4 regions of the Cedecea sp. B1(4) genome follow, and region 1 is predicted to be linked to each of the others. Evidence: predicted binding sites of a transcription regulator. Region 1 holds the regulator's gene; each other region holds the start of a gene.

What was found. The regulator Fur, encoded in region 1, represses iron uptake genes when iron is present. The targets are predictions, from matches to a motif close to ATAATAATGAGAACNACTATCAA.
Region 2: a site for Fur is predicted at 3,828-3,850, ahead of ftnA (non-heme ferritin). Genes of this name have one in related genera too.
Region 3: a site for Fur is predicted at 4,309-4,331, ahead of fhuF (siderophore-iron reductase FhuF). Genes of this name have one in related genera too.
Region 4: a site for Fur is predicted at 5,111-5,133, ahead of ACR6JA_RS17845 (TonB-dependent siderophore receptor). Genes of this name have one in related genera too.

Annotation. Positions count from the first base shown of each region.
Region 1 covers NZ_JCAHMZ010000008.1:38,815-46,130, forward strand. The annotation lists gene ybfF (esterase) at 1-319, shown strand, start outside; gene ybfE (LexA regulated protein) at 461-739, shown strand; gene fldA (flavodoxin FldA) at 919-1,449, shown strand; gene fur (ferric iron uptake transcriptional regulator) at 1,729-2,175, shown strand; gene ACR6JA_RS17285 (ChiQ/YbfN family lipoprotein) at 2,270-2,596, opposite strand; gene chiP (chitoporin ChiP) at 2,644-4,050, opposite strand; gene glnS (glutamine--tRNA ligase) at 4,515-6,182, opposite strand; gene nagE (N-acetylglucosamine-specific PTS transporter subunit IIBC) at 6,360-7,316, opposite strand, start outside.
Region 2 covers NZ_JCAHMZ010000002.1:158,138-165,453, reverse strand. The annotation lists gene yecR (YecR family lipoprotein) at 155-514, shown strand; gene ACR6JA_RS04215 (MFS transporter) at 655-1,929, shown strand; gene ACR6JA_RS04210 (DUF3574 domain-containing protein) at 1,929-2,366, shown strand; gene ACR6JA_RS04205 (NupC/NupG family nucleoside CNT transporter) at 2,413-3,594, opposite strand; gene ftnA (non-heme ferritin) at 3,946-4,443, shown strand; gene ACR6JA_RS04195 (UPF0149 family protein) at 4,486-5,061, opposite strand; gene ACR6JA_RS04190 (alpha/beta hydrolase) at 5,135-5,878, opposite strand; tRNA gene ACR6JA_RS04185 (tRNA-Leu) at 6,001-6,086, opposite strand; tRNA gene ACR6JA_RS04180 (tRNA-Cys) at 6,099-6,172, opposite strand; tRNA gene ACR6JA_RS04175 (tRNA-Gly) at 6,222-6,297, opposite strand; gene pgsA (CDP-diacylglycerol--glycerol-3-phosphate 3-phosphatidyltransferase) at 6,465-7,013, opposite strand; gene uvrC (excinuclease ABC subunit UvrC) at 7,071-7,316, opposite strand, start outside.
Region 3 covers NZ_JCAHMZ010000003.1:238,314-245,629, forward strand. The annotation lists gene ACR6JA_RS08625 (DMT family transporter) at 1-158, opposite strand, end outside; gene ACR6JA_RS08630 (AraC family ligand binding domain-containing protein) at 278-1,078, shown strand; gene ACR6JA_RS08635 (YbaK/EbsC family protein) at 1,116-1,574, opposite strand; gene ACR6JA_RS08640 (PTS sugar transporter subunit IIB) at 1,786-2,091, shown strand; gene ACR6JA_RS08645 (PTS cellobiose transporter subunit IIC) at 2,105-3,451, shown strand; gene fhuF (siderophore-iron reductase FhuF) at 3,494-4,285, opposite strand; gene ACR6JA_RS08655 (GGDEF domain-containing protein) at 4,415-5,479, opposite strand; gene ACR6JA_RS08660 (DUF1435 domain-containing protein) at 5,745-5,984, shown strand; tRNA gene ACR6JA_RS08665 (tRNA-Leu) at 6,024-6,110, opposite strand; tRNA gene ACR6JA_RS08670 (tRNA-Leu) at 6,158-6,244, opposite strand; tRNA gene ACR6JA_RS08675 (tRNA-Leu) at 6,276-6,362, opposite strand; gene rsmC (16S rRNA (guanine(1207)-N(2))-methyltransferase RsmC) at 6,484-7,316, opposite strand, start outside.
Region 4 covers NZ_JCAHMZ010000008.1:147,246-154,561, reverse strand. The annotation lists gene yczE (membrane protein YczE) at 1-266, shown strand, start outside; gene ACR6JA_RS17855 (GNAT family N-acetyltransferase) at 329-1,147, shown strand; gene gdhA (NADP-specific glutamate dehydrogenase) at 1,185-2,528, opposite strand; gene ACR6JA_RS17845 (TonB-dependent siderophore receptor) at 2,781-5,009, opposite strand; gene cstA (pyruvate/proton symporter CstA) at 5,400-7,316, shown strand, end outside.

The sequences.
Region 1 (7,316 bases):
CGACCACATAGCTGAGGAAGGCGTCATTCAGTTTCTGCTGAAATCCTTTGCTGACGGCGAGTGGAAGTTCAACGTGCCTGTGCTTTGGCAGCAATACGAAAATATCGTTGGCTGGCAGCCTGTCTCGGCGTGGCCACATCCGGCGCTATTTATCCGCGGTGGGAATTCTCCCTATGTTGATGAAAGCCACCGCGAGGCGCTGTTAAGTCAGTTCCCACAGGCCCGCGCTCACGTCATCGCTGGAGCGGGTCATTGGGTTCATGCGGAAAAACCGGATGCCGTTTTGCGGGCAATCCACCGATTTATCGACGCTAAGTAGAAAAACTGATTAAAAACAGACCGACCGGGCAGCTGAAGTCGCTAACGCGTTGGCGGGAATGGCGCGCTGATGTATGATGGCGCGCTTAATTGCACCGGCACCCTGCCCCTGCAGCCAGAATTTCCTGTCAGTATTCTAATCATGGCAAAAGAACAAACGGACCGTACTACATTAGATCTGTTCGCGGACGAGCGTCGCCCCGGGCGGCCGAAAACCAATCCGCTCTCGCGCGATGAGCAGTTGCGTATTAATAAACGCAATCAGCTGAAGCGCGATAAAGTGCGTGGTTTGAAGCGAGTTGAGCTAAAACTGAACAACGAGGCGGTCGATGCCCTCAACCAGCTGGCTGACGCCCGTAACATCAGCCGCAGCGAACTGATCGAAGAGATGCTGCTCGAGCAGCTTAAAAATCTCGGGTAACGCCTTCAGACACCCTGCAGGTTATCTGAAATCTCAAAAGGGTGAGCAAAACCATGTTGCAGACTGTGCACCCGGGCGTGATAGCTGTTTCCGCTGCTGGAGCTGTTCTGCTATGATTGCCCTATACGTGGGCATTGAACGGCCAGCATACTATTAAGTTTCAAGAGGTTATTTTACTCATGGCAATCGTAGGCATTTTTTTCGGCAGCGACACCGGTAACACCGAAAATATCGCGAAAATGATTCAAAAACAGCTCGGTAAAGACGTTGCTGAGGTGCATGACATTGCTAAAAGCAGCAAAGAAGATCTCGAAGGTTTCGACATTCTGTTGCTCGGCATCCCAACCTGGTACTACGGTGAAGCCCAGTGCGACTGGGATGACTTCTTCCCTACGCTTGAAGAAGTCGATTTCAACGGCAAACTGGTGGCGCTGTTCGGCTGCGGCGACCAGGAAGACTACGCGGAATATTTCTGTGATGCGCTGGGCACCATTCGCGACATTATCGAACCGCGCGGCGCGGCAATTGTGGGCCACTGGCCAACCGCGGGCTACCACTTTGAAGCCTCCAAAGGCCTGGCGGATGACGACAATTTTGTCGGTCTGGCTATCGACGAAGATCGCCAGCCGGAACTGACCGCTGAGCGCGTTGAGAAGTGGGTTAAACAGGTTTCTGAAGAACTGAATCTGGCCGATATCATTAACGCCTGATTTCCATGGCGCAAATGCGATATTTGCGCCATCTTGATAGCTTGTAGCAATGAAAATAATTGCTACAAGTTTGTAACTTTCTCGTACATCCCTGTACAATGTCTTCCTGATAGCTTGGCTGATAATTACTGTAAATGGCGACGCCGCCACGATTTTTCAGCCTTATTTTGCACCATACTTGCGGTTCCCATTTAGAAGTAGCAGTTCTATAATGAGACGCATTACTCTTTACGCTCACTGCAGTTTGAGCGAATCGTTAAGCAACAGGACACTTTCCGCATGACTGACAACAATACCGCATTAAAGAAGGCCGGCTTGAAAGTCACGCTTCCGCGATTAAAAATCCTCGAAGTGCTGCAAGAGCCGGTAAATCATCACGTCAGCGCGGAAGACTTATATAAACGTCTGATCGACATGGGCGAAGAAATCGGCCTGGCGACCGTCTATCGCGTGCTGAACCAGTTTGATGATGCAGGGATCGTGACCCGCCATAATTTTGAAGGCGGCAAGTCCGTTTTTGAGTTGACCCAGCAGCATCATCACGACCACCTGATCTGCCTCGACTGCGGTAAAGTGATCGAGTTCAGCGATGATTCTATTGAATCCCGCCAGCGTGAAATTGCCACGCGCCACGGCATCCGCCTGACTAACCACAGCCTCTATCTGTACGGGCACTGTGCTGAAGGTGACTGCCGCGAAGACGACACGGCCCACGATCCTAAATAAGTAATCCGCATTAACAAACGCTGCTTCGGTGGCGTTTAAAAGCAAAAACCGGCAGGTTTCCCTTGCCGGTTTTTTTATTAACTGAAAAAGGCTATCAGCTGTTATTGGCGCGAATCTCCTGCCAAATCTTATCGCAGCGTACCTTCGCGGCTTCATCATTGCCGCTCTTTCTTGCCTGGATACATTTCTGGTAATCCAGCACGTTCACCGTCTCTTTCTCAACAAACGCTTTATGCTGTTTTTCCTGACGCAGTACGTTCAGCACGCTCTGGCAGGCTTCAATTTTATCCGGATTGCCTTCCGCCGTATTGATACAGGCACTATAGGCCTGCTTCAGGCGTGAATCTTCCGGAGGTGCAGGAGGTTGAACGCAGGCAGACAGCGTGAATACAGCGGCGGTAATCAGCAGAATCTTTTTCATGTTCGGTTCCTTATAAAAAAACGGGCGCTTGCGCGCCCGGTTTCACATCAGAAGATGGTGAACGGAGCAATCACGATGAATTTCACGTCACGCTCATCCTGGAAGATGTTGCCGTAACCACCGCCCCAGCTTGGGATGTCGGAGTGGTTGTCGTACTGAGTGAAGTGCAGTTTGAACAGCGTGCCTTTCGCACGGCCTTCCTGCACGGTATACATGGCGTCGAGGCTGTAAGAAGACTCTTTGATCTTATTCGAAGCGAGATCCTGGCGGTTACCGGAAGCATCAAGCGCCCATGTAGATGGTTTTGCGTCCCATGCATAAACGTAAGAAGCACCCACTGCCCAACCCGGCAGGTTCCAGTTACTCAGGTCATACATTGCGCCGAAGAACACGGCTTTTTCACCGTTGGCGTTGAAGTCAGAGCGGTTATCCCACCACACATCCAGACGACCGTTGGAAGACGCGTAGGTTGGCGTCATACGCTGCAGGAAGTAACCCTGCTGGCCTTCTGCCTTCACCATGGTCCCTTCCAGACGCAGGTCAACCTGGCCAATTTTATAGCCTAAGGTCAGCGCCTGAAGCCATGCGGTGCCGTCATAAATATCGTTGATGGTGTTGTTCGCGGCTTTGTCACGGGTGCCATAGAACTGGTAGCTGGTGCTCAGCGGGCTGCCTGCAACGTCGAATTTGTAGCTGGCTTTAGCAAAGTACTGATCAACAAAACCTTGAGCCTGACCGAATGCAGCTTCCAGAATCAGGTCGTTTTTGAAGTCATATTTCGCGCCGATGGAGTGCAGGTAATCAACTTTGGTCTTTCTGTCATTCTGGTAGAACTTGTCGGTTTCCAGGTGCCATGGCGCCTTGTACTCGTTAGTCCACATGTAGGAGAAGCTCAGTGCGCCGGCATCACCGTAATCGAATGCGGCACCCGCTTCAGCCCCCTGGTAGGTACCAGGCATAAAGCTCCAGTGTGGCGCTAATAGGGTTTGGCCGGTTGGCTGAATGTAACCTGCACGAGCCCAAACCGGGCCGTACTTAAATTTAGCGGCGGCTTTATAGAGGCTGATACCGCCTTTATCGCCGGAGTAGTCTTCGCTGTAGCCTTTATTTTTAGAGGAGAATGCGATTTCGTTCGGGTGACCGCTGGCGCTGTCTTCGGCCATTTCAATGGCGGTAAAGGCGGCAATATCGAAACCAAACATGTCAGCCGCATAGCCGGACTGGAAGTCGAGGTTGGCGTTCCAGGTTGAGTGCGACAGGTTAGTTTTGTACTTACCGTCAGACACGTCTTTACGGTCACGTTCACGCTGCCAGTAATAGATGCCGCCGGTCAGCGTGGAGTCATCAACAAAGCCCGCGGCGCTAGCCTGCGGAGCTACTACAAAACCTGAAAGAGCGGTAACGCTTGCAATAGCAAGAGCAAGCGCACTACGTTTGCCACTAAACGTACGCATAGTTAAATTCCTCTTTGACGTAAAAATCATCGTCTGACGTGAAAAGCGCCAATGACGAAAAAAAGTAAAATTGCCTTACGGCTAAAAGCGGTTTTTGCCTAACACACCCGCATTACTGCTGCTCATAGACTATTTTTCGCGACGCGAATTATCAATGACTTTGTATCAGAGATTTCCTGGAGTATGACAGAGAGCACATAATCTATGTGCATTTGTAACAAAATTGCGCGGCAGATTATTAACCCTGATTACGATTGATTTTAAGAATAAAACTTCATTGAGAGCGCTTTCATTATAAGCATCAGGAGATTACGGGGAAGACATGACTTCCTGTGAAGAGATTTTCACAAAAACGTGAATGAGAATTAATTCGCATCGCGAATGTGTACACAAGGTTAATGACAGGTAAGCAAAAAGAAAAAACGCCGCATTTAGCGGCGTTTTCATCAGGCAATAAACGGCAATTATTCGCCGATTTTAGCCCAGGTATCACGCAGGCCAACGGTGCGGTTAAACACCAGTTTTTCCGCCGTCGCATAGCGGCTGTCCAGGCAGAAGTAACCTTCACGCTCGAACTGATATGCCTTACTTTTTTCCGCGTTCTGCAGACTAGGCTCAGCGAAGCCCTGGCGAATGACCAGGGAATCCGCATTAATGGTAGACAGAAAGTCTTCCGCAGCCCCTGGATTCGCGACGCTAAACAAGCGGTCGTACAGACGAATTTCAACCGGCAGCGCGTGTGCTGCGCTCACCCAATGAATAACACCCTTCACCTTGCGACCGTCCGCCGGGTCCTTGCTCAGGGTTTCCGGATCGTAGGTGCAGTAAAGTTCGGTGATATTACCTTCTGCGTCTTTTTCTACGCGTTCGGCTTTGATCACATAGGCATTACGCAGGCGAACTTCTTTACCCAGCACCAGGCGCTTGTACTGCTTGTTTGCTTCTTCGCGGAAGTCAGCGCGATCGATATAGATCTCGCGGCTGAACGGCACTTCACGGCTACCCATTTCAGGTTTGTTAGGATGATTCGGCATGGTAACCGTCTCTTCTTCACCTTCAGGGTAGTTAGTGATAATAACTTTTACCGGATCCAGCACGGCCATTGCACGCGGCGCATTCTCGTTAAGATCGTCACGGATGCAGGATTCCAGGGAAGCCATTTCAACGGTGTTGTCCTGCTTGGTTACGCCAATGCGCTTACAGAACTCGCGAATGGATGCTGCGGTATAGCCGCGGCGACGCAGGCCGGAGATAGTCGGCATACGCGGGTCGTCCCAGCCTTCTACAATCTTCTCGGTCACCAGCAGATTCAGCTTACGCTTGGACATGATGGCGTATTCGAGATTCAGGCGAGAAAATTCGTACTGACGCGGGTGAGCAGGGATGGTGATGTTATCCAGCACCCAATCATACAGACGGCGGTTGTCCTGGAACTCCAGGGTACACAGCGAGTGCGTAATGCCTTCCAGCGCGTCGGAAATACAGTGGGTGAAGTCGTACATCGGGTAGATGCACCACTTGTTGCCGGTCTGGTGGTGATCGGCAAATTTAATGCGGTACAGCACTGGGTCGCGCATAACGATGAACGGCGAGGCCATATCAATTTTGGCACGCAGGCAGGCGGTACCTTCGGCAAACTCACCGTTGCGCATTTTCTCGAACAGCGCGAGGTTTTCCTCAATGCTACGATCGCGGAACGGGCTGTTTTTACCGGGCGCAGTCAGAGAGCCACGGTATTCACGAATTTGTTCCGGACTCAGCTCATCAACATACGCCAGTCCTTTATTTATCAGCTCAACGGCATAATTAAAAAGCTGGTCAAAATAGTCAGACGAATAACGCACGTCGCCAGACCAGTGGAAGCCCAGCCATTCAACGTCGTGCTTGATGGACTCTACGTATTCGATGTCTTCTTTTACCGGGTTTGTGTCATCGAAGCGCAGGTTGCATTGCCCCTGGTAATCCTGGGCGATGCCAAAGTTCAGGCAAATAGACTTGGCGTGACCAATATGCAGATAGCCATTTGGCTCAGGCGGAAAACGGGTGCAAATACTGGTGTGCTTACCGTTCGCCAGGTCTTCATCAATAATCTGACGAATAAAGTTAGTTGGGCGGGCTTCAGCCTCACTCATCGCGGGTTCCTCAAAGCGTGTACCTTAGTTAACGGCGTATGATCTAATAAGCGGCCTCGGGAAACAACCTTTAGTTGCATAAATTAGGGTTATCCATGTCGGCTAACGGCAAGCAATAAAAAAGCGGCTGACGATTTACGTCAGCCGCTTAAGGCACAAATGCTTACTCAGGAGCGATTATTTGCCTTTAATCTCATACAGTGGCGTTTGGCCAGCAACCACCTGACCTTTAGCCTGGATAACCAGACCGCTGAAGTCGTCGATGTTGCTGCAAACTACCGGGCTAATCATGGAGCGAGCGTTGGCGTTCAGGAAATCGAGATCCATTTCCAGAATCGGCTGGCCGGCAACCACTTCGGCCCCTTCTTCCACCAGACGCGTGAAGCCTTTGCCACCCAGAGCAACGGTATCGATGCCCATGTGAACCACAATCTCTGCACCTTTTTCTGTTTCAAGGCAGAATGCGTGGTTGGTGTTGAAGATTTTCACGATGGTCCCGGCGGCAGGAGAAACCACGGTTTTGTCCGTTGGCTTAACGGCTACGCCATCACCGACTGCTTTGCTGGCGAAAGCTTCGTCAGGCACCTGATCCAGAGCAACCACATCGCCAGTGACTGGAGAAACCAGAGCGGCAATAGTTGTGCTGGTCGCGTTTGGAACAGCCTGTGGTTTAGCCGCAGTAGCAGGTACCACACCAGCAACAGGCGCCGCGGCTTCTACAGTGCCCGCGGTTTTCATTGCGTTAGCAATTTTTTCTGCAGCAAAGCCGACGATGATTTGCACGCTAGTTTTGTTCAGGCGAATAACGCCAGTCGCACCCAGACGCTTAGCCAGCGCTTCGTTAACAACGGAAGAGTCTTTTACGCTCAAACGCAGACGAGTGATACAGGCATCAATACCGGTCAGGTTTGCAGAGCCACCTACCGCAGAGATGTACTGACGAGCCAGACCAGAAACGTCCTGGTTTGCGTCACCGCTCACATTCACGTCCTGACCATCAGCTTCGTCACCGGCTACAGCCAGTTCACGGCCTGGCGTCAGCAGGTTGAATTTGGTGATAGTGAAACGGAACACCACGTAGTAGAGAACGAAGAACACCAGACCCTGAGGGATCAGCATCCACCAGTGGGTTGC
Region 2 (7,316 bases), on a different contig from region 1:
CGTATTTTGTGGGGAATTTACGTTAGGTAAAAAGTTTTTATTTCGTAATTTGAATTAAGGGTTATTTAAAATTCGAAATTTATGGAATTTACGGCCCGCCTAATCGAACAGGCTTTTCTGCCCGCCACGCGTGCTACCATGAAGGCGGTTAAGTATGAGGTATGAATCAACGATGAAGCGCATTTATCTGGCCGTTACCGCCCTGTTACTGGGCGGATGCACCGTAAGCAAAACGCCTGTTCCGCTCAATGCCAATGAGCCTGCCGGTGTTGTTCGCCTCGCCTATAGCCTGCCGCCGCTGCAAACGGCCAAAGTGGATAAATTCCTCGCCCAGTCCACGGCATCGCGTCAGTGCCAGCAATGGGGCTATGCCAGCGCACTCCCTTACGGGAGCGATATCAAGACCTGTACCACTTACAGTGGCACCCTTTGCCTGAACACCCAGGTGGTGCTGGAATACCAGTGCCGCGGCGTGACCGGCCCACAGTATGCGGGCGTCACCAGCAACTGGTAATCTGTGAATACTCCTCTATTTTTAGAGACATCTGCACAAAGAGAAGCCTGACGCCAATGTAGCCCGTTCCTGACGATAAATATCTCGCGCTGCCGTTTTCCCACGGCGGCTTGACTCTATTTTTTCATCAGGAACTTAACATGCTTCTTTTATTGCTACGCGCCCTGCGCCAGCACCGCTGGTTCACGCTGCTCGGGCTGGCGCTGCTGTGTTCTTCCGTGGGTAATGGCCTGACCTACGTTCTGGTCTTCAGTCAGCTATTAAACAGCCACGCTACGCCCGCCTGGCTTTCTCTTGCTTACGTCCTCGCCCTTGCGCCCGGTTTACCTGCCAGCTTTGCTGGCGTGTGGTTATTAAAGCGCTGGCCGGCGTTTTCCGTCCTGCTTCTCGGTGAAGTTTTAGGCCTTACGGGTCTGATTCTGCCGGGCCTTGCGCTGCTGAGTGACCAGCCGGCGATACTGTTGTTAAGCCAGGCCGCCGCCGCTTTGAGCACAGGCCTCACGGTGCCGGTGCTCAGCCAGCTCTTCAAGCAAGGCTTATCTAAAGCGCTGATGCCCGCCGCCGCAGGCATTGAAACGCTGGTGTTTGCCGCCAACGTTATCTTCGGCGTGGGGCTTGGGACATTATTATATGGCCACGTCAGCCTCTGGCTGATGCTGCTGCTGGATGCGCTCAGTTTCATTTTTGCCATAGGGCTACTCTGGCGTGCCTCGGCGGCTTTTGTTGTGGCGGGAGAAGAAACCAACGCCCCCGGCGAAAGCGAAGTATTTAGCTGGCGGAACGTTACCCCTGTGCAAAAGCGCAGCCTGCTGTTGCTCCCATGTCTTGCCCTTGTCGGCGCCCCGGTAATGGCTTTGCTCCCGGCTCTGGCCCCAACGTTGCCGGGTGATGATACAAGCAACGGCCTGGCGCTGCTGTTTGCCCGCAGCGTGGGGCAACTTCTGGCCCCGCTCCTGCTAAGCGAAAAACAGGTGCGCAACCGGGCGGGTAAAAGCTTCCCGCTAATGCTGGCGCTGCTGCTTTTTACTTTGTGTTATTTCGCCGTGGGTTACTCAGGCACTTTGTGGCTGGCGGTGCCGCTGATCGTTATCGCTCATTTGTTCAGTAACTGGTTCTATCTGGTCGCCACGCTCAACGTGATGGACAGTTTCCCTGGCCCGCAGGTTGGCGCCGCTATGGCGGCAACCTGGCGACTGCAGCTCGGCATTACGTTAGTCGTCCCGCTGGTCACGGGAACGATTGCCGGATACTTCCCGGCGCAGTGGGTGCTACCCGGCAGCGGCATCTGCGGGATTATTATTGCCCTATTGATGCTCGGCGACTTGCGAAAAGTGCGGAATTGTAATTTTATATCGCGGCGGAATCATTCCGCATTTAATTTTAATAATGATGATGACAGCAAGACAGGTGGATAATGGTATTTTATAAAGCAACACTTGCCGGGGTATTAGCTCTGGCTCTGGCAGGCTGCGTCGCGCCAGCGAAAACCACATCAGTAGTAACCGCCCCGGCTAAGCAGTGCCAGGCAGGCGATCAGATGACGCAAACCACGCTCTATTTCGGTATCAGCCGCCCATCCGGCGCGGAAATTACCGCCAATGAATGGCGTAGCTTCGTGGATAAAGACGTGACCCCGCGCTTCCGCGAAGGGCTGACCGAATATGACGCCAAAGGCCAGTGGCTGAATGCTAAGGGTGAAGTGACCCACGAACCGAGCAAAGCGATCATGCTGATTCGCGGCAGCGATGCGGAGAGCAGCAAAAAGGTAGACGAACTGCGCTCTATCTATAAAACTCGCTTTGCGCAGGAATCCGTGATGCGCGTTGACCAGCCGGTCTGCGCCGCGTTCTGATGATTTTGCGTTAAAGAAACGGCGGGGAAACCCGCCGTTTTTATTTTTACAGAACCAGCCCGGCAAACGCTGCGGACAGCAGGCTTACCAGCGTCGCGCCGTACACCAGGCGCAGGCCAAAGCGAGAAACCACGTTCCCCTGCTTTTCGTTCAGCCCTTTAATAGCCCCGGCCACAATCCCGATGGAAGCAAAGTTAGCGAACGATACCAGGAAGACCGACAGGATCCCCAGCCCGCGCGGCGACAGCGTCGCCATGATCTTCTGCAACTCAATCATCGCCACAAATTCGTTCGCCACCAGCTTGGTCGCCATAATGCCGGCCGCTTTCAGCGCATCCGCCTGAGGAATACCCACCAGCCAGGCAAACGGATAGAAAACGTAGCCCAGAATTTGCTGGAAGCTCAGACCGAAGACTGTCGCGAACAGCGCATTAATGGCGCTGATAAGCGCGATAAAACCAATCAGCATCGCCAGAATAATCATCGCCACTTTGAAACCTGCGAGGATGTATTCCCCCAGCATTTCAAAGAAGCTTTGGGATTCGTGCAGCTTCTCAAGCTTGATTTCTGGCTCAGCGCCCGGGCGGGTCGGGTTAATGATCGACAGGATAATGAACGTGCTGAACATATTCAGGATCAGCGCCGCAACCACATACTTCGGCTCCAGCATCGTCATGTAGGCCCCGACGATGGACAGCGAAACCGTGGACATCGCCGTTGCGGCCATGGTGAACAGGCGGCGAGAGCTAAGGTCGCCCAGCACGCCTTTGTAGGCGATGAAGTTTTCGGACTGCCCCAGAATCAACGAGCTCACGGCGTTGAATGATTCCAGCTTGCCCAGCCCGTTCACTTTAGAAAGTAATGTGCCGACGATGCGAATAATGATCGGCAGAATACGAAAGTGCTGCAGGATCCCGATCAGTGCCGAAATAAAGATTATCGGGCACAGTACGCCGAGGAAGATAAAGGCCAGGCCCGCTTTGCTCATGCCGCCAAAGACGAAGTCGCTGCCCTGCCCGGCGAAGGTCAGAAGGTGGCCAAAGAAACCGGACACGCCGTTAATCACCCACAAGCCGCTGTCGGAGTGCAGGAAGAAGAACGCCAGCAGGCCTTCAATGACGACAAGTTGTAACAAATAGCGAATGCGGATGGTTTTACGATCGAAGCTCACCAGCCACGCCAGTCCCATGATGACAAAAAGTGCGAGAAGAAAATGAAGAATGTTCATGTGCAGTCTAATTTTGAAAGAAACGTATTTAGCCACAGCTCCCGCGTCAGGTAAATGGCGGACATAAGAATATTTAGCCATAAGATTTTCCAATGACAACATTGACTTACTCTTAGCAGGGTTACCATTTTGCGCGGCTAAATATGACTAATTCATGACACGTTATTTGGCAATAAAATAGCGAAGCGGAACAAGATTAATTCTCATTATTAATTCATTTCTTCACAAATAAAATAATAGTAACAACCATTCTCATTACACTAATATAATTAACAATTTCTTTGCATTATGGAAAATTAATAATTAAAGTAGCGCCATATTAACGCCCCTCAAAAAAATATGGAGCCTGTGATGCTGAAGACGGAAATGATTGAAAAACTGAACGAGCAGATGAACCTTGAACTCTACTCCTCCCTGCTTTACCAGCAGATGAGCGCCTGGTGCAGCTATCACAGCTTCGAAGGGGCTGCCGCGTTCCTGCGCCGCCACGCTCAGGAAGAGATGGAGCACATGCAGCGTCTGTTTGCATATTTAAGTGATACCGGGAGCATGCCGCGTATTAACGCCATTCAGTCCCCGTATTTAGAATACGCTTCACTGGACGAATTATTTAAAGCGACCTACGAGCACGAGCAGTTAATTACGCGTCAGATTAATGCTCTGGTCCATTCTGCAATGACCTCGCAGGATTATCCAACCTTTAATTTCCTGCAGTGGTATGTTGCCGAGCAGCATGAAGAAGAAAAACTGTTTAAATCCGTGCTGGATAAACTCAGCCTGGTGGGCAAAAGCGGCGAAGGCCTTTACTTTGTCGATAAAGAGCTGGCCACGCTGGACGCTCAGGGTTAATTGCCGTTAAGTAGCAGGCCATTGCGGCCTGCTATTTTCATTTTAGTGCAGCGCCCCGCCGTTTCGCTGGCTGTGCCAGTACCCGTATAACGCCAGTGCCGCAGGTTTAATCGCCTCAATGCTCGCCAGAAATGCTTCCGGCGTCAGGCTTTCAAACTTCGCTTCATTCTCTTCCAGCCCATGCAGGGCAATCGCCTCCAGCTCTGGCTGAAGTTCTGCCGGCAGCGCAGGCCAGCTTTCCAGTGACACACCGCGCATGTAGCCGTAGCACCACTCTTCCACGATGGTGATTTCGCGGTTATCCACTTCGCTGGTACCAAACAGAGGCTCAAACTGCCCCGGATACTCCGCCAGGCGTTCGGCAATGTCGTTCATATGCTGGAACACCAGTACGCTAAAGCGCGTCAGCTCTTCTTTGCTTTCCCATTCAGGCTCGACATCGCCGCCCCATACCGCCCGCAGCACGGTAGCAGGTTCGGTCACAGTTGGCCCTGACAGCAGCGCCGTGAGCAGCCCATCCAGCTCGGCTACATCAATCACCGAATGCGCGGTGCCGTACTTCAGCAGAATGTCATCCAACCAGATAATTTCGTCTTCGTTAAGCGGGCCCTGGGTCATTTTTGGCTTCCTCGTCTCGCGTTTTGAATAAAATTTGGCGTAGTGTACCCGTTCTACGCGCGACGAGTCATTTTCATTCCGCTTTCGTCAGGCACTCCACCAACAATTGACAGGTTTTGTCGTAGAGCGAGGGGTTGTGCTGCAGCGCCTGCCAGACGCTGTTGTGGTCGGCACCCGGCACTGTCAGCAAAGCATGTTTGCCCTGCCCCGACGCCGAATCATAAAGCCGTTGCGGGATCTCCGCCGGGATCACCCGGTCTTCAGCCGCGGCGATGACCAGAACATTACCGCCAAACTCAGTCACGGCCTGCCAGGCGTCACTTTCGGCCCAGCTTCGCGGCTGGCGGATAATGGCGGAAAATTCAGGCCCGAAGTTTACCCGGTAAGCCGAAGGGTGGTACACGCCCGGCACCATCAGGATAAGGGAACGCAGAGATACAGATCTGCTCAGTTGCAAAGCGTTGTACGCCCCCATGCTGACACCTATGCAGCCGGTCAGCTGAGAGCCTAAATGTTCGGCAACCGCCAGGGCCTGGTCTGTGCGGCTGATTAAAGAAGATTGAAAGAGATCGCCGCCAGTTTCCCCGTGGCCGATGCAATCAAAAGCCGTACTGCCAAAGCCCAGCTCAGCCATTAAGTACCGGTAGCGAAGGCTCGCCTCGCGGTCTTTTGAACCTCCGTGGATCATCAGGACGTGGCCTTTACTGGCGAAAATGCTGTCAGCCTTGAGCGCGCGGCCCTGGAAAGCGACATCAAATGGGTGTCGGGAGAAAATGTTCATCGTTACCAGATGGAATGCCAGGGAAGGGTTTAGCATGGCATGCTTTTAGCGGAACAGGCAGGATAATTTTCAGAATGGCAAATCGCAGGCAATAAAAAACCACCCGAAGGTGGTTTACACGACACTGCTTATCATTGATTTTATTCTTTTTATTCCCATGGTACCCGGAGCGGGACTTGAACCCGCACAGCCATAAGCCGAGGGATTTTAAATCCCTTGTGTCTACCGATTTCACCATCCGGGCTCGGGAAGAAATTGGAGGCGCGTTCCGGAGTCGAACCGGACTAGACGGATTTGCAATCCGCTACATAACCGCTTTGCTAACGCGCCAAAATCTTTTGCCTTTTCAGGCGGCAACAGAAATTCTATTACCTGAATTTGGAGCGGGAAACGAGACTCGAACTCGCGACCCCGACCTTGGCAAGGTCGTGCTCTACCAACTGAGCTATTCCCGCTTTTTGTACAAGTGATTGTTGGTGGCTATTAAGCTAATCACTTGATTTTATTATCTTCCGGCAAACCTCGCTGCCTTTCGATGCGTTGCATTCTACTTACCTGACGCAATGAGTCAATGAAATTTTCTAACACCACGAATCGTTTGCTGAATTTTGCGCCGGATAGATCACGGTTCGAGCAAATCACCACGTGCCGCGGCCAAATATTGGAACATTGACCAGAACGTTAGCACCGCCGCAACGAAGAAAAGCGCGATACCGGTGTACTCAATCCACATGTTTGGCCGCCAAAGCATGCCAATCAGCGCCAACATTTGCGCCATTGTTTTGGTTTTACCGATCCAGGAAACCGCCACACGGCTGCGCTTACCAATTTCCGCCATCCATTCACGCAGCGCGGAAATAATAATCTCTCGGGCGATCATCGTGGCCGCAGGCAACGTCACCCACCAGGCGTGATAATGCTCGACCACCAGCACCAGCGCCACCACCACCATCACCTTATCGGCAACGGGATCGAGAAACGCGCCGAAGCGGGTGCTTTGGTTCCAGCGACGCGCGAGAAAACCGTCAAACCAATCGGTTATGGCCGCCAGCCAAAAAATGAAAGCGCAAAGGAAAGGTGCCCAGTTGAACGGCAGATAAAACGCCAGCACAAAGAACGGGATAAGGATGACACGAAACAGCGTGAGCAGTGTTGGGATATTGAATCGCATAGTGCCAGTTAACTATCTGTCATAAGTGGAAATTGTCTCTATGTTGCTACAGAGCCCTTAATGTTTCAACGAGTAGTAGATCTTTTCTGCCAATGCCTGCGAGATGCCCGGCACTTTTGCGATCTCCTCGATGGAGGCGTTGATTAACGGTTGCAATCCGCCCATATACTTCAGCAGCATCTGACGGCGCTTTGGCCCGATGCCTTCAATCGTCTCCAGCGAACTGGTGCTTTTCACCTTCGCTCGTTTTTTACGGTGGCCGGAGATCGCATGATCGTGTGAATCATCGCGAATGTGCTGGAT
Region 3 (7,316 bases), on a different contig from region 1:
ACCAGCCCCGCGCCTATACCAGAACGTAAAGCGATCTGTAGGATGGGGCTGGCGTCTTCAGCCGTGGCTTTCAGGCCGGGCTGCTGCAGGCTCCATATCAGGCAGAGGGTGATCATCCCGGCGACGGCCAGGCGGTCTATGGTCTTGTATCTGGACATGCGTTTTCTCCCGAAAAACGCATTATCAACTGGGGCGATATGCTTGATATAGTGAGAAACCGCCATGCCATCGTGCGTTTCGGTCAATGTTTTCTCGACGACTTTGAAGGTGGATATCCGTGCCAAAGAAAACGCCCAGCATCCTTATCGCGCCTTTTACCGGCGAGCTTCCGGCGACGCTGTACTTTCGTAGCGCGCCGATGCCTGCGCACGGTTTGTACCTGGAACACAGTCACCCCTGGGGAGAATTTGTTTCGGCGGTAAGCGGCGTCGTGGAGGTGCAATATGCCGGAGGACACTTTGTGGTGCCGTCCCAGTACGGTATCTGGCTGCCGCCGGACACCCAGCATCTTGCGCAAAATCGGATGGAGGCGTGGCACAGCTCCGTATATGTCAGCCTCGCGGAGTGCGTAGCGTTTCCGCAGCAGGTGACCGTTATGGCTATCGCGCCTCTCGTCCGGGCGATGCTCGAGCATTTACACCTGAACCCGCCGGGTATCCCTCCTTCTGAAGAGGAGTCGCGATTCCTGCGCGTGTTGGTTGATAGGCTGATTAAGGCCGAAAGGGTGGGGAACTATCTACCTGGATCGGACGATCCTGTGGTTCGGCGGGTGCTTAATATCCTGGAACAAAACCCTGGGGATAGCCGCTCCGTGGCGGCGTTGGCGGCTTTGGCCAATACCAGTGAGCGAACGTTGATGAGACGCTGCCAGCGGGAGTTGGGTATGACGCTGGCGGAGTGGCGGCAGAGGCTAAGAATTGTGAAAGCGATGCCTTTGTTGGCCGAGGGATGGACCGTCGAGAATATCGCTTTTGAGCTGGGTTACGGCAGTTCATCGGCGTTTATTACGATGTTCCGCCGCTTAACCCAGGAAACGCCGGATGAGTATCGCAAGCGTGTCACCGGGCTGGAGCGTTAACTGAGCCGAAAGTCTTTTGCCTCCGGCTGCAGCAAACTTACTGGCAGACGTCCACCCATTTGGCGTGGGTGAGTTCGGCCATGCGTTCAGGTGAAATGCGGACGGCGCTATGAATGGCCCCTGCGGCGGGCAGCACTTCATCGTACTGGCGGAGTGAGATGTCGCAGAACACCGCCAGCGGGTTTTCCAGCCCGAACGGGCAGACGCCGCCGACCGGATGCCCGGTCCAGTTCACCACTTCATCGCTGCTGAGCATGCGCGCTTTGGACCCAAATGCTTCTTTAAGTTTCTTATTATCAAGACGAGCATCGCCCTTCGCGACGATCAGAATAATGTCGTTTTTGACCTTTAATGAGAGCGTTTTGGCTATTTGTCCGGGTGCCACATTGTGGGCGGCGGCGGCAAGCGCGACGGTAGCGGTGCTTTGGTTTAGCTCGATGATATCTATATCGGGGGCATGGTCGGCGAAGAATTGCCGCACGGACTGCAAACTCATGATTTTCTCCTGATCCAGGTGGCAAATAATTTCGCATAAGCTTGTGCTTTCTGTAAACCGCTTATACTTATCTCATACCCGCCTTGTCAGAAATTTCTGGATCTCCTTCACAATCACTGAAACCGGTTGCAGTAACCGGTTGCAGTAATAAATTCCGCGAGGAATACTGAATCTTGTAACCACCCCCTGTACCTAATAATAAGAGTCGTCTATGAAACGTATCCTTTTATGCTGTGCCGCTGGTATGTCTACCAGTATGGTCGTGAACAGGATGAAACAGGCCGCCCAGGATCAACAGATTGAGGTTGAGATCAAGGCGGTGGGTATCGAAGAGTTCACGGATGTTATGCCTGAATTTGATTGCTGTTTACTCGGTCCGCAGATCAAATACCGTCTGGAAGATTTTAAGGCTCAGGCCGCGCCCAAACGGATCCCGGTCACGGTCATTAACTCTATGGATTACGGAATGATGCGCGGCGACAGAATTCTCGCCGACGCACTCGCGTTGATAGCCTGACAGGAGAGCCACTATGTCTTCCAACCATGCTGCTTTTAATTTAATTTTTCGGTTTGTTGAGAACTACGTTAGCCCGATAGCTGGCCGCATTTCTTCCCAGCGTCACGTGATGGCCATTCGCGACGGCTTTATTTCTGCGATGCCATTTATGATTGTCGGCTCGTTCCTGCTGGTGTTTGCTTATCCCCCGTTTTCGCCCACCACGACATGGGGCTTTGCTCGCGCCTGGCTCGACCTGGCGAAGCAGTTTGAAGGGCAGATTTTAACGCCGTTTGATATGACGATGGGCATCATGTCTATCTACATTTGTGCGGCGATTGCCTACAACCTGGGTAAACACTACGTTAAATCGCACGGGCTCGATCCTTTCATGTGCGCCATGCTGTCGCTGATGGCTTTCCTGGTGGTTGCGGCCCCGAAAACCAAAGGGACGTTGCCGGTGGACAGCCTTGGCGGCACCGGGATCTTCACCGCAATCTTGGTGGCGATTTACTGCGTAGAGATGATGCGTTTCCTGAAGGCGCATAACATCGGCATCAAGCTGCCGGACCAGGTGCCGCCGATGATCAAAAACTCCTTTGATCTGCTGATCCCGGTGCTGGTTGTGGTGCTGACGCTGTATCCGCTGAGCCTGTTTATTCAGTCTCAGTTCGATATGCTGATCCCTCAGGCCATTATGGCGCTGTTCAAACCGCTGGTGTCCGCGGCGGATTCTCTGCCGGCGATTCTCCTTGCCGTACTGATTGCTCACCTGTTGTGGTTTGCGGGTATCCACGGGGCGGCGATTGTCTCCGGGATGCTGCAGATGTTCTGGCTGACCAACCTGGGTCTTAACCAGGGCGCGCTGGCTGCCGGTGCACCTCTGCCGCATATCTTTATGGAAGCGTTCTGGACCTTCTTCATCGTGGTCGGCGGTTCCGGGGCAACGATGGGATTGGTTATCTGCTACCTGCGCAGTAAATCTGCCCACCTGCGTTCCATTGGCCGTCTGAGCATCGTGCCAACCTGCTTTAACATTAACGAGCCGGTGATCTTCGGTACGCCGATTGTGATGAACCCAGTATTCTTCATTCCGTTCCTGCTGGCACCCATGGTTAACGCCGTGCTGGCCTGGGGCGCGATGAAGCTGGATCTGATTGGTCGCGTGATTTCCGTTGTACCGTGGACCGCACCTGCGCCAATCGGTGCCGCCTGGGCGCTGGGCTGGGACTTCCGTGCCGCAATTCTGGTGATTCTGCTTGCCTGCGTGTCGTCCATCATCTACTTCCCGTTCTTCAAAGTGTACGAGAAGCAGCTGCTGGAGCAGGAGAAAGAAGAAGCTCAGAGAGCGAGCGAGGAAGGGAGCCAACAGCTGGCTTAATGGTTTAGCGGAATGAAGAACGGCGGGGAAACCTGCCGTTTGCTATTTCAGAGTGCAGTCGCCGCAGCGCTGGACGTCAGGCAGCTTATAGCGCTGGCAGCAGGTGCGTCTGACCAGAATGCCTTCACGCGATATAACCGTGCGATAAAGCGGATTCTCCCGGCCACATGAAAGCTGTTTTTCAAAGAAACAGGTCTGCACCAACGCCGCCAGGCTCTGTTCATCCAGCAGCGGTTTCAACTCGCCGAAGAACCAGTTTACCAGGTAGCCGGTGTTGCTCCAGATAAGCCGGGCGTTGATCTCTTCGCTGGCTTCCAGCGCCGCTACGACCGGCATCAAACCTCCAACGATAAACTGCTCTAGCCGCAGATGGAGCGGTAGCTCGCTTGCCCGGCAATCTTCAGTCACGTCAATCCAGAAGCATTTTGCCCGGCCCGTTTCGTGGAACTCAGCCCGCACATGCTGAGGGGCAATATTCAGCGCTTTAGGCTGAGTCAGCAGCGCCATCATCATCGGAGGCACCAGCAGGCCGATGTACCATTGTGCCCACAAAGACTTCAGCGGTTTGTGCTCGCGGGTAAGTTCAGGCTGGTGACGATAGATATGGTCGCCGTAGGCCGCCATTAGAGAGGTTAGCGTAGTGGGACGCTGCCACTCGCTTAGCGTCATTGCTGCAGCGGGAGCCTGTTCGTTTAATTTGATGATGTCGTTGAAGTACGGGCGGTGCGCGGCAAAATACTCCCGTAGCGAATCTGCCTGCGGGCCTGTCGCTGGGGACCAGGGAAGAACAAAGCAACCGCTGTCATCGCTGAACTGGAGGGAGTGAAGTGCCATACTTTCGTCAGGGAGTAATCTAAATGATAATGATTAGCAATACTAGCGGTGGGCGAAATCTCTGGCAAGGTGAATTCACCGCCACCGCTGGGTGATGGCTGTTTTTGCGATCTCGCGCGTCTCGCCGGGTTAATTCACGGCGAGCATTTCGTTGGTCAGGATGCTGTTTCTTCCTCGGTTTTTGGCCTGATAAAGCGCTTTATCCGCGAGGCTCAGTGCATCGTCTATGCTGCCTTCAGTGAATGGCGCAAGCCCGATACTGACGGTAACGTTGGTCGCGACCTGGGTATTAAACATATGCGGGATGTCCAAATCGAAAACGCGCTGGCGGATCCTTTCCGCCGACTGCATCGCACGTTCCGCGTCGATGTTGGTGAGCATAATCATGAACTCTTCCCCGCCGTAGCGCGTGACAAGATCCCTTGAACGCACGGCATCGCGAATCGCCGCTGAGACCCGGATCAACGCCTGGTCGCCCATCGCATGGCCGTAGTGGTCGTTGTACGACTTGAAGTGGTCGATATCCAGCAGCAAAACGTAGTGGCTGCCGCTGCCGGAGGCCTGAATGTGCTCGAGGCGGTTTTGAAAGCCGCGGCGGTTGTACAGGCCGGTTAAAGGATCGAGCATGCTGAGATCGGTCAGCGTCTCTTTTTCTTCGAGCAGTTTATTCATCAGCCGCTGGGTGAAACGGTCATTACGTTTCTGAATAATATGCTGAATAGCGATCCCGATAGCGGGCAGCGCAATGGAATAAATTACCCTCAGCCATTGGTCAACATTACCCAGCCAAAGTACTACCAGCGCCACGGGCAGGCTGTGCAGCAGGAAAGCCACAATATTATTAATAAATGCAATAGTGCCAATAAAAAGCACCGACATCAGGCTAATCACCAGAAATGAGGTGTCCAGATCCCCGATGGCCGCGTTTTTAATGAAAATATGCACCGCCCATAATAACCCGAGAAATAGCGAGATAATATTCAGGTTAATCAGCAGCTTATTATTCCACATCTGCCAGGCAAGCAAGGCCAGGCTAATCAGCAGAATGGCGACAACGGGCGGTGTTATACGCACTGTCGAATGGAGCGGAAAGAGAATAGAAAAAGCGGCTGCCAGGGCATTGAGCAGCAAAAATAAACGTAAAGAAAGCAGCTGCTTTGCTTTGAGTAAGGCTCGCCAGGTTTGGGCTGTCATAGAACGATTGTGTCTTGGGTAAGCGCGTCAGGTGTTGTGTGTGTCGTATTAACGAAAAGCGAGTTATCGGCTTTTCTGGCAACTATTGGAATTTTTATAAGGCAAACTAAAGCCGGCGCTCAATCTATCACCTTACTGAAAATCTGTCATTAAATGACACGTCAACCCTGGCTATTTCAGCTATAGGTCGCGCACGTTTTTACGCTGACAGTTGAGAAGATTTATCATATGATATTGGTTATCATTATCATGATGGGGCGTAAAAATGCTGCAACGACGACTCGAAAGTGGCTGGAGTGTAATGGTGGCGGGGCTTGCGGTGGCGCTGCTTGCCTGCCTGGATCTCAGTTTCAGTCAGTGGCGTGTACTGGTGGTTATTGGGCTGCTTGCAACGGCATTGATGCTCTACCATAAAACGTTAAGACACTTTGTTTTACTGCCATCGTGCGTAGCATTTGCCAGCGGATTGCTGTTGATTGTGATGAATTTGGGATCGATGAGATAAACAAGTTGGGGGAGATAAAGGGGGTCACTTCATAAGAAGTGGTGCGAAGAGAGGGACTTGAACCCTCACGTCCGTAAGGACACTAACACCTGAAGCTAGCGCGTCTACCAATTCCGCCACCTTCGCACAGTTTTCAGATTTGCATCTGAAGAGTTTTGATATCGCCTTCGCATTGGTGCGAAGAGAGGGACTTGAACCCTCACGTCCGTAAGAACACTAACACCTGAAGCTAGCGCGTCTACCAATTCCGCCACCTTCGCGCAGTGCGAACGATATCTTTCGTGGTTGTGTTGGTGCGAAGAGAGGGACTTGAACCCTCACGTCCGTAAGAACACTAACACCTGAAGCTAGCGCGTCTACCAATTCCGCCACCTTCGCATACCTGTAATACCGAAGTATCACAACCACGGAGGCGCATTCTAGATGTTTTCTGAGCTTCGTCAACACTTAATTTGATGCCGCTTTCCCGACTGATGCAAAAAGCGGCACCTTAACGCGTTTAACGCTTTTTACCCGCCCGGGTCAGCACGGCGCGGTAAACTTTGAAGCGGCCAGTTTGAGCAATAACTTCATGACTACCAAACACTTCGTCCAGCACGTTCGGGTAGGCAAGGAAGGCGTTCGCCACGATGCGCAATTCACCACCCATATTCAGATGGCGAGCTGCACCGCGAATAAGCTGGTGCGCTGCATCGAGGCTGGTTTGCATCCCGTCGTGGAATGGCGGGTTGGAGATGATCATGTCGAAGCGGCCGTTGATTTCCGAGTAGACGTTACTGGCGATTACTTCCCCTTCAATGCCGTTAGCGGCAAGCGTTGCGCGGCTGGCGGCGACCGCCGGTGCGCTAACGTCGCTAAGCGTGAGGCGGACTTTTGGCGAGTGGCTGGCGAGAGTAATCGCCAGTACGCCCGCGCCGCAGCCAACATCCAGCACTTTGCCTTTGGTGTGCGGCGTCAGTGTGGAAAGCAGCAGTTTGCTGCCGGTATCCAGACCGTCGCGGCTAAAGACGCCCGGCAGGGTTTTCACCGTCATCCCTTCATGAGGGTATTCACCCCACCAGCTGTTTTCATCAAACGCAGGCTGTTGCTCCAGACGACCGTGGTACAGACCACAGCGGCGCGCGCTGTCGATTTTCGTCAGCGGGCAAACGTCAGCCAACATTTGCTCTGCGCTACGCACGCCAGAGCGGTTTTCGCCGACGACAAAAACATCGGTGCCAACCGGCATCAGCGACAGAATATTCATCAGTTGGAACTGAGCTTCTGGCTTGTTTTTCGGCCAGTAGTAGATAAGCGTATTGCTGTCGGCAACGTCATCCGCACTGACCACCA
Region 4 (7,316 bases), 110 kb from region 1:
TGTATATCGGCGCAGGTTTTGGGGCCGGGCCACGTGATGGCCTGATGACCGGGATCCATGCCAGAACGGGCTGGTCGGTGCGCAGCGTGCGTACCGCCATCGAAGTGACCGTACTGATCTCCGGCTGGTTGATGGGCGGCAGTTTTGGCGTGGGCACCGTGCTTTATGCGTTAGCTATCGGGCCTCTCATTCAACTTTGCCTGCCGTGGTTTCGCATTAAGCCGTTGAATAACACAGCGACTCCTGCACAGGAAGCTACATTCTGATGCCGTAGCTGTGCTAAAAATTATCTTCCGGAGAATAATAATTGCTTAAAACGGGAGAGAGTATGCGGCACGAGATTGTGAGTAAACCCGCGCTGAACTGGAACAGCTTTCAGCTGGCAGAGATATTAACCCACTGTTTTGAACAGTACGTGGTGCCTTTTCGTCTGGAAGGGGAAACGTTCGGCTGGCGTTTTGCCTCAGAAGATCTTTTCCCTGGCGACAGCCCTGTCTGGCTTTACCGTGGAGAGCCCAAAGCGATGGCGCTGGTAACCCGACGCGGGCAAACCTGCCGCCTGGCCGCGTTTGCGATTCGCCCGGAGCTGCGTGGGCAGGGTTTAGGCAAGATCTTCATTCAGCAGCTTATTGATGCCGCGCGAGCACGCGGTGATAAGCAATTTTATCTGGAAGTGATTTTAGGCAACGAAGGCGGGCTGTCGCTCTATGAGCGAATGGGCTTTGTGCCTCAGCAAACGCTGGTGGGCTTCCAGTCCCCCGGCGTGCCTGAAGGTGAGGCTGACGGCGAACTGCTGGAAATCGATCCGCTGCAAATGACCCATAGAATGATGGCCGCTAACGATGCGCCGCTGCCGTGGCTCTGCGCGGCTGAAACGCTGTATAAGCTGCCCGGTAAGGCTTTTGTACTGGATGAAGTGGCTTATGCGATGGTCGTTCCCGGCGAAATACCGAAGCTCAGAGGGCTGTTTGTTGAGCCGCATGCGCGACGTTCGGGGAAGGCAAAAAAGCTGCTGGCTTTACTTCAGCGCCAGTTCCCTGGATTAGTGACTATTCCCAGCCTGCCCGAAACCGTTTCGCCGGTGTTTTTAGGCAGCGGCTTTACCCTGGATAAGGTTCGGCAATACGAGATGAAGCTTAGCTTGTAGTTAGAGAAGGTGAGGGCGAAGGCCCTCACCCTGCAAGTTACAGCACGCCCTGAGCCAGCATCGCGTCCGCGACTTTTACGAACCCGGCGATGTTCGCGCCTCGAACGTACTGGGTTTGTTTTCCTTCGCCACCGTAATCCACGCAGGCCTGATGAATATCAAGCATGATGTGGTGCAGGCGAATATCTACTTTTTCGGCCTTCCAGCTCAGACGGGCCGCATTCTGCGCCATTTCCAGCCCGGACGTCGCTACACCGCCTGCGTTTGCCGCTTTACCCGGCGCGAACAGCACGCCAGCTTCCACAAACAGATCCGTCGCAGCAATTGTGGTTGGCATATTTGCCCCTTCGGCTACCGCCTTCACGCCGTTGGCGATAAGCGTTTGGGCCGCCTCGACGTCCAGCTCGTTCTGTGTTGCACAAGGCAGAGCGATATCGACCGGCACGCTCCACGGCTGCTGGCCTTCCAGATAAGTCAGGCCAAACTCTCGGGCATAGTCGGCGACGCGGCCATCGCGGCTGGCTTTGATTTCGCACAGGCGGGCCAGTTTCTCTGCGTTAAAGCCTGCTTCATCTACCACGGTGCCGTTGGAGTCAGACGCCGTGACCACGCGAGCGCCGAGCGACATGGCTTTTTCAATCGCATACTGAGCGACGTTGCCGGAGCCGGAAACCGCCACGCGCAGGCCTTCAAAGCCCAGGCCGTGGCGCTGCAGCATGGCATCGGTGAAGTAGATCAGGCCGTAGCCGGTCGCTTCCGGGCGGATCAGACTGCCGCCGAACGACAGCCCTTTGCCGGTAAACACGCAGGCGGTGTTGTTGGAAAGCTTTTTCATCATTCCCGCCATGTAGCCGACTTCGCGACCACCAACGCCGATATCCCCCGCCGGGACGTCGGTGTCCGGACCAAGGTGGCGATAAAGTTCCAGCATCAGCGCCTGGCAAAAACGCATGATTTCGCCTTCGCTTTTGCCCTTCGGATTAAAGTCGCTGCCGCCTTTGCCGCCGCCCATCGGTAGCGTGGTGAGGGCGTTTTTAAAGATTTGTTCAAAGCCGAGGAATTTGAGGATCGACAGATTAACGGAAGGGTGGAAGCGCATTCCGCCTTTGAACGGGCCAATGGCCGAGTTGAACTGCACGCGCCAGGCCCGGTTCACCTGTACCTGATTGTTGTCGTCCACCCAGGCGACGCGGAACTGAATCACGCGCTCTGGCTCAACCAGACGTTCGAGCAGCGCCTGCTGGCGGTATTGCGGATTGTTTTCCAGAAACGGCCACAGCGTGCTCATCACTTCGCGAACCGCCTGAGCGAATTCTACCTGGTGCGGATCGCGGGACTGTACTGAGGTTAAAAAGCCTTCGAGGGATAATGCTTGAGCCATCAGAGGTAACTCCTTGTTGAAAATTATGTTGTCTGTCTTTTTTTGGGTGATTTTTCGACTATAACATTTTCTTATGAACGGGCATCAAGCGATTTTTTCACCGGAAAGGCAATAAAGAAGGGAAGCGTTTAGTCGGGCTATTAGCCCTAAAAAAATCTAAATTTCGGTCTAATAGCAGACAATAAATTGTCTTCTCTGTTTTTCGGCCGTTGGCGATCAATTTGGGAGGCTTATTAGCCTCCCGAACCGAGCTTAGAAGTGCGTATTGACGCTCATGTAGTACGTGCGGCCTGGCTCGTTGTAGGTCTCCGCGCCAGCGCCGTACATGTAGGACTTGGTCGTGTCATTTCCGGTGGTCTGGGCGTTACCCGCGCGCCAGTGGCGCTTATCCAGCAGGTTGTCGATCCCGGCGGTGAAGCTGACGTTTTTGGTCGCGTCCCAGGTCGCGCTCATGCCAAGGATGCTATAGGGGCTGACCTCGTTGGTGTCGCTGCCGGTGACAGGATCTCCCTTATAGTTGTACTTCTTCGGTGTCTGTTTGCCGTACCACGTCAGGGTGCTTTGCAGCGAAATGTCCGGGCGAACCTGCCAGCTTAGCGTGGAGTTAAGCGTGTATTCAGGGATGATCGACAGGCGATCGCCGGTTTCCTTATTTTTACTTTGCAGCATGTAAGTCAGGTTGTTATTCCAGCTTACGCTCTCCGTCAGCGGCAGATTAATCGTGCCTTCAAGACCTTCCACCACCGCTTTAGGCACGTTGCCCCACTGGTAGATGTCGGTTTTTTTGCTGTTAGAGGCAATAGGTGAATAGCCGGATTCAATTTTGTTGCGATAGTCGTTCCGGAACCAGGTGATCCCGGCCTGATAGCCGTCACGCTTGAACTCCAGGCCAATTTCTTTGTTGACGCTGGTTTCGGCTTTCAGATCCTCATTCCCCATCAGATAACACGCCCCGCCGCTGGCCGCACAGCCCTGACCGCGGCTGTAAAGAATGTAGTTCGGGTTGGTCTGATACAGACTTGGTGCTTTATAAGCCCGGGCAATACCGAGTTTCAGCGTCAAGTCTTCCACCAATTCCTGACTCAGATTCAGCGACGGGCTCCAGTTATCCCCCACGATGGAGTGATGATCGAACCGAAGACCCGGCGTCAGCATGGTGCTGCTGGTTAGCTCCATATTGTTTTCGGCAAACAGAGAGAAGATCTCAGCTTTGGAATAAGGGCTTCGGCCAGCGGATGAGAGCCCCGGAATCGGCCCGCCTTCGCTTAACGACTGGGTGTTGGAGGTGCCGTCTTTCATGCGCTGCTGATTCCATTCGCTACCGACGGTGAGGTTTTGATTCACCAGCAGGGTAAACGGAATGCTTGCTTCGCTGTGCAGCATGACATCGCTGAGATCGATATCTGAGAACTGGCTGTTGGAGAAAATCCCCTCCGTGCCGCCAGCCAGGCCCTCATTCATGCGCGAGTTACGGGTGTGTTCGTATTGCGCATAAGTGTTGGTGGTGACGCCGTTATCCCAGCCGCCGGTCCAGGTCACGGCATAGGTCTGGCGGTAGAGGCGATTGGTCTCTTTGCCGTAGTTGTCCTTCACCAACTGGCTGGTATTCGTATTTTGTGTATCACCTGAATAGAGATTCCCCTGGCGACTGTAGCCAGTTTCAAACTCCAGCGCCTGCATCGGGGCAAATTCCCAGCGGATCATTCCGTTCAGGTCTTTATGGATAACGCCTTCGCGGCCCGCTGGCAGCGTGTTGACGTAAGACCCGGTGCGCAGTGACTGGTGCCCCTGGTTGATGTCCCAGGCGTCCGCCTGCGTTTTATCGAGGTTGCCGTAGAGGCGGAAACTCACGTCGTCACCGAGCGGCCCGGTTAGGCTGAAGTTGGTGCGTTTCGTTGCGCCTTCATCTTTGTGCTCCGGGGCATTGAAATAGGTGTTCCAGCTGCCGTGGAACTCGTTGCTGCTGCGTTTGGTGATGATATTCACCACGCCTCCTGCCGCCCCATTGCCGTAGCGGGCTGCTGCCGGGCCGCGCAGGACCTCAATGCGTTCGATCATTTCCGGTGGAACCCAGGAGGCATCGCCGCGGGTATCACGCTCGCCGCGCCAGCCCAGGCGCACTGAATTGCGGCTGGTGACGGGTTTACCGTCAACCAGGATCAGCGTGTTTTCTGGCCCCATACCGCGAATGTCGATCTGGCGGCCATTGCCGCGCTGCCCGCTGGTGGAGTTGCCGGTCAGGTTAACTCCCGGCATGGTGCGAATGATTTCAGAGACATCGCGCGCGACCGGGTGCTTCTTTAATTCGTCGGAAGTAATCACCGACACGCCGGGTGCCTGCAGCGTTTGCTGGGCTGCGGTGACGACGAGCGTGTCTTCGTTTTCAGCGGGGGTTGCCTCTGCTGCTGCCGCTGAAAAAGCGGTGCCGTAGAGGCCCAGACTCACCAGTGTGGCGAGGGAGTACGATAATGTATTGTTCATTATTTATCCTGAGTGTCACCGCCTGCGTCCCTTAAGTTCCTTTCCCAAACGAGGAAGGACGCGGCAAAAGTGCCTGGAGTTGAAAGTGCGGAAACACGCTATTGCAAATGAAAACAATTATCAATGTCTTTATCAATTGCATTTTTGAACCTATTAAAGCCGCTAATTAATCAGCCCTGGTTATTACTCCCCGTATCAATCATTCATTAACCTGATGCTCCACAATTGACCTTCCACTGTTACGGTTCTGATACATATTTAGGTGATCTCATTAACAAACTGAGGTAAATGCCCCGTGTTTTGCCCTCTTCCGATTGTGAGAACCGCTATTCCAGGCTAGAAACAAAATGTAACAACTCTCGGTATCCACTTAGAAAACGGACAAAATTGATGGATAGATTTGGGAAACACCTCGTCTGGGTCGTGCTTGCTTTGATCGGCGCATTCGCCCTCGGCTACATCGCACTGAATCGCGGTGAACAGATAAATGCGCTGTGGATTGTTATTGCCTCAGTTTGTATCTACCTGATTGCCTATCGTTACTACGGTTTGTTTATCGCTAAACGCGTGCTAACGGTGGATGCCACTCGCATGACGCCGGCCGTGCGAAACAATGACGGCCTTGATTACGTCCCAACGGATAAAAAAGTGCTGTTTGGCCACCACTTTGCCGCCATCGCCGGGGCGGGGCCGCTGGTGGGACCGGTGCTGGCCGCGCAAATGGGTTACCTGCCGGGCATGCTTTGGCTGCTGGCAGGCGTGGTACTGGCGGGCGCCGTACAGGACTTTATGGTGTTGTTTGTCTCCACGCGTCGCAACGGGCGTTCGCTGGGGGAGTTAGTTAAAGAAGAAATGGGCAATACTGCGGGGGTTATCGCACTGGTCGCCTGCTTTATGATCATGGTGATTATCCTCGCCGTGCTGGCAATGATCGTGGTGAAGGCGTTAACCCACAGCCCGTGGGGGACTTACACCGTGGCCTTTACCATTCCGCTGGCGCTGTTTATGGGCGTCTACATTCGCTATTTGCGCCCGGGGCGTATCGGCGAAGTGTCGGTGATTGGCCTGGTGATGCTGGTGTTTGCCATTATTTCCGGCGGCTGGGTAGCGGAGAGCCCGACCTGGGCGCCGTACTTTGATTTTACGGGCGTGCAGCTCACCTGGATGCTGGTAGGGTACGGTTTTGTGGCCTCGGTGCTGCCGGTATGGCTGCTGCTGGCCCCGCGTGATTATCTCTCCACATTCCTGAAAATCGGCACCATCATCGGGCTGGCTATCGGCATTTTGATCATGCGTCCGACGCTGCAAATGCCATCATTAACAAAATTCATTGATGGCACGGGCCCGGTCTGGAGCGGGGATCTGTTCCCGTTCCTGTTTATCACCATCGCCTGTGGGGCCGTTTCCGGCTTCCACGCGCTGATTGCTTCCGGCACCACGCCAAAAATGCTGGCGAACGAAAATCAAGCCTGCTTCATTGGCTACGGCGGCATGCTGATGGAGTCCTTTGTGGCGATCATGGCGCTGGTGGCAGCCTGTATCATCGATCCGGGCGTGTACTTCGCGATGAACAGCCCGATGGCGGTATTGGCGCCAGCTGGCACGGCGGATGTCGTCGCTTCTGCCGCGCAGGTGGTGAGCGGGTGGGGCTTCCATATCACCCCGGAAACGCTGACCAACATCGCCAACGAAGTGGGCGAACAGAGCATCATTTCCCGCGCTGGTGGGGCACCAACGCTGGCCGTTGGCATGGCGTATATTCTGCACGGCGCGCTCGGCGGGCTGATGGACGTCTCGTTCTGGTACCACTTTGCCATCCTGTTTGAAGCGCTGTTTATCCTGACGGCGGTGGATGCCGGGACTCGTGCAGCACGTTTTATGCTGCAGGATCTGCTGGGCGTAATCTCTCCGGGACTGAAACGGACGGATTCGCTGCCGGCCAACCTGCTTGCCACCGGGCTTTGTGTGCTCGCCTGGGGTTACTTCCTGCATCAGGGCGTGGTTGATCCGCTGGGCGGCATTAACACGCTGTGGCCGCTGTTCGGTATCGCCAACCAGATGCTGGCGGGCATGGCGCTGATGCTGTGCGCTGTTGTACTGTTCAAAATGAAGAAGCAGCGCTATGCCTGGGTGGCGCTGATGCCGACCGCCTGGCTGCTGGTGTGCACGTTAACCGCAGGCTGGCAGAAAGCGTTCAGCTCGGATGCAAAAGTGGGCTTCCTCGCCATCGCCAATAAGTTCCAGGCGATGATCGACAGCGGTAATATTCCGGCGCAGTACACGCAGTCGCAGCTCAGCCAGTTGGTG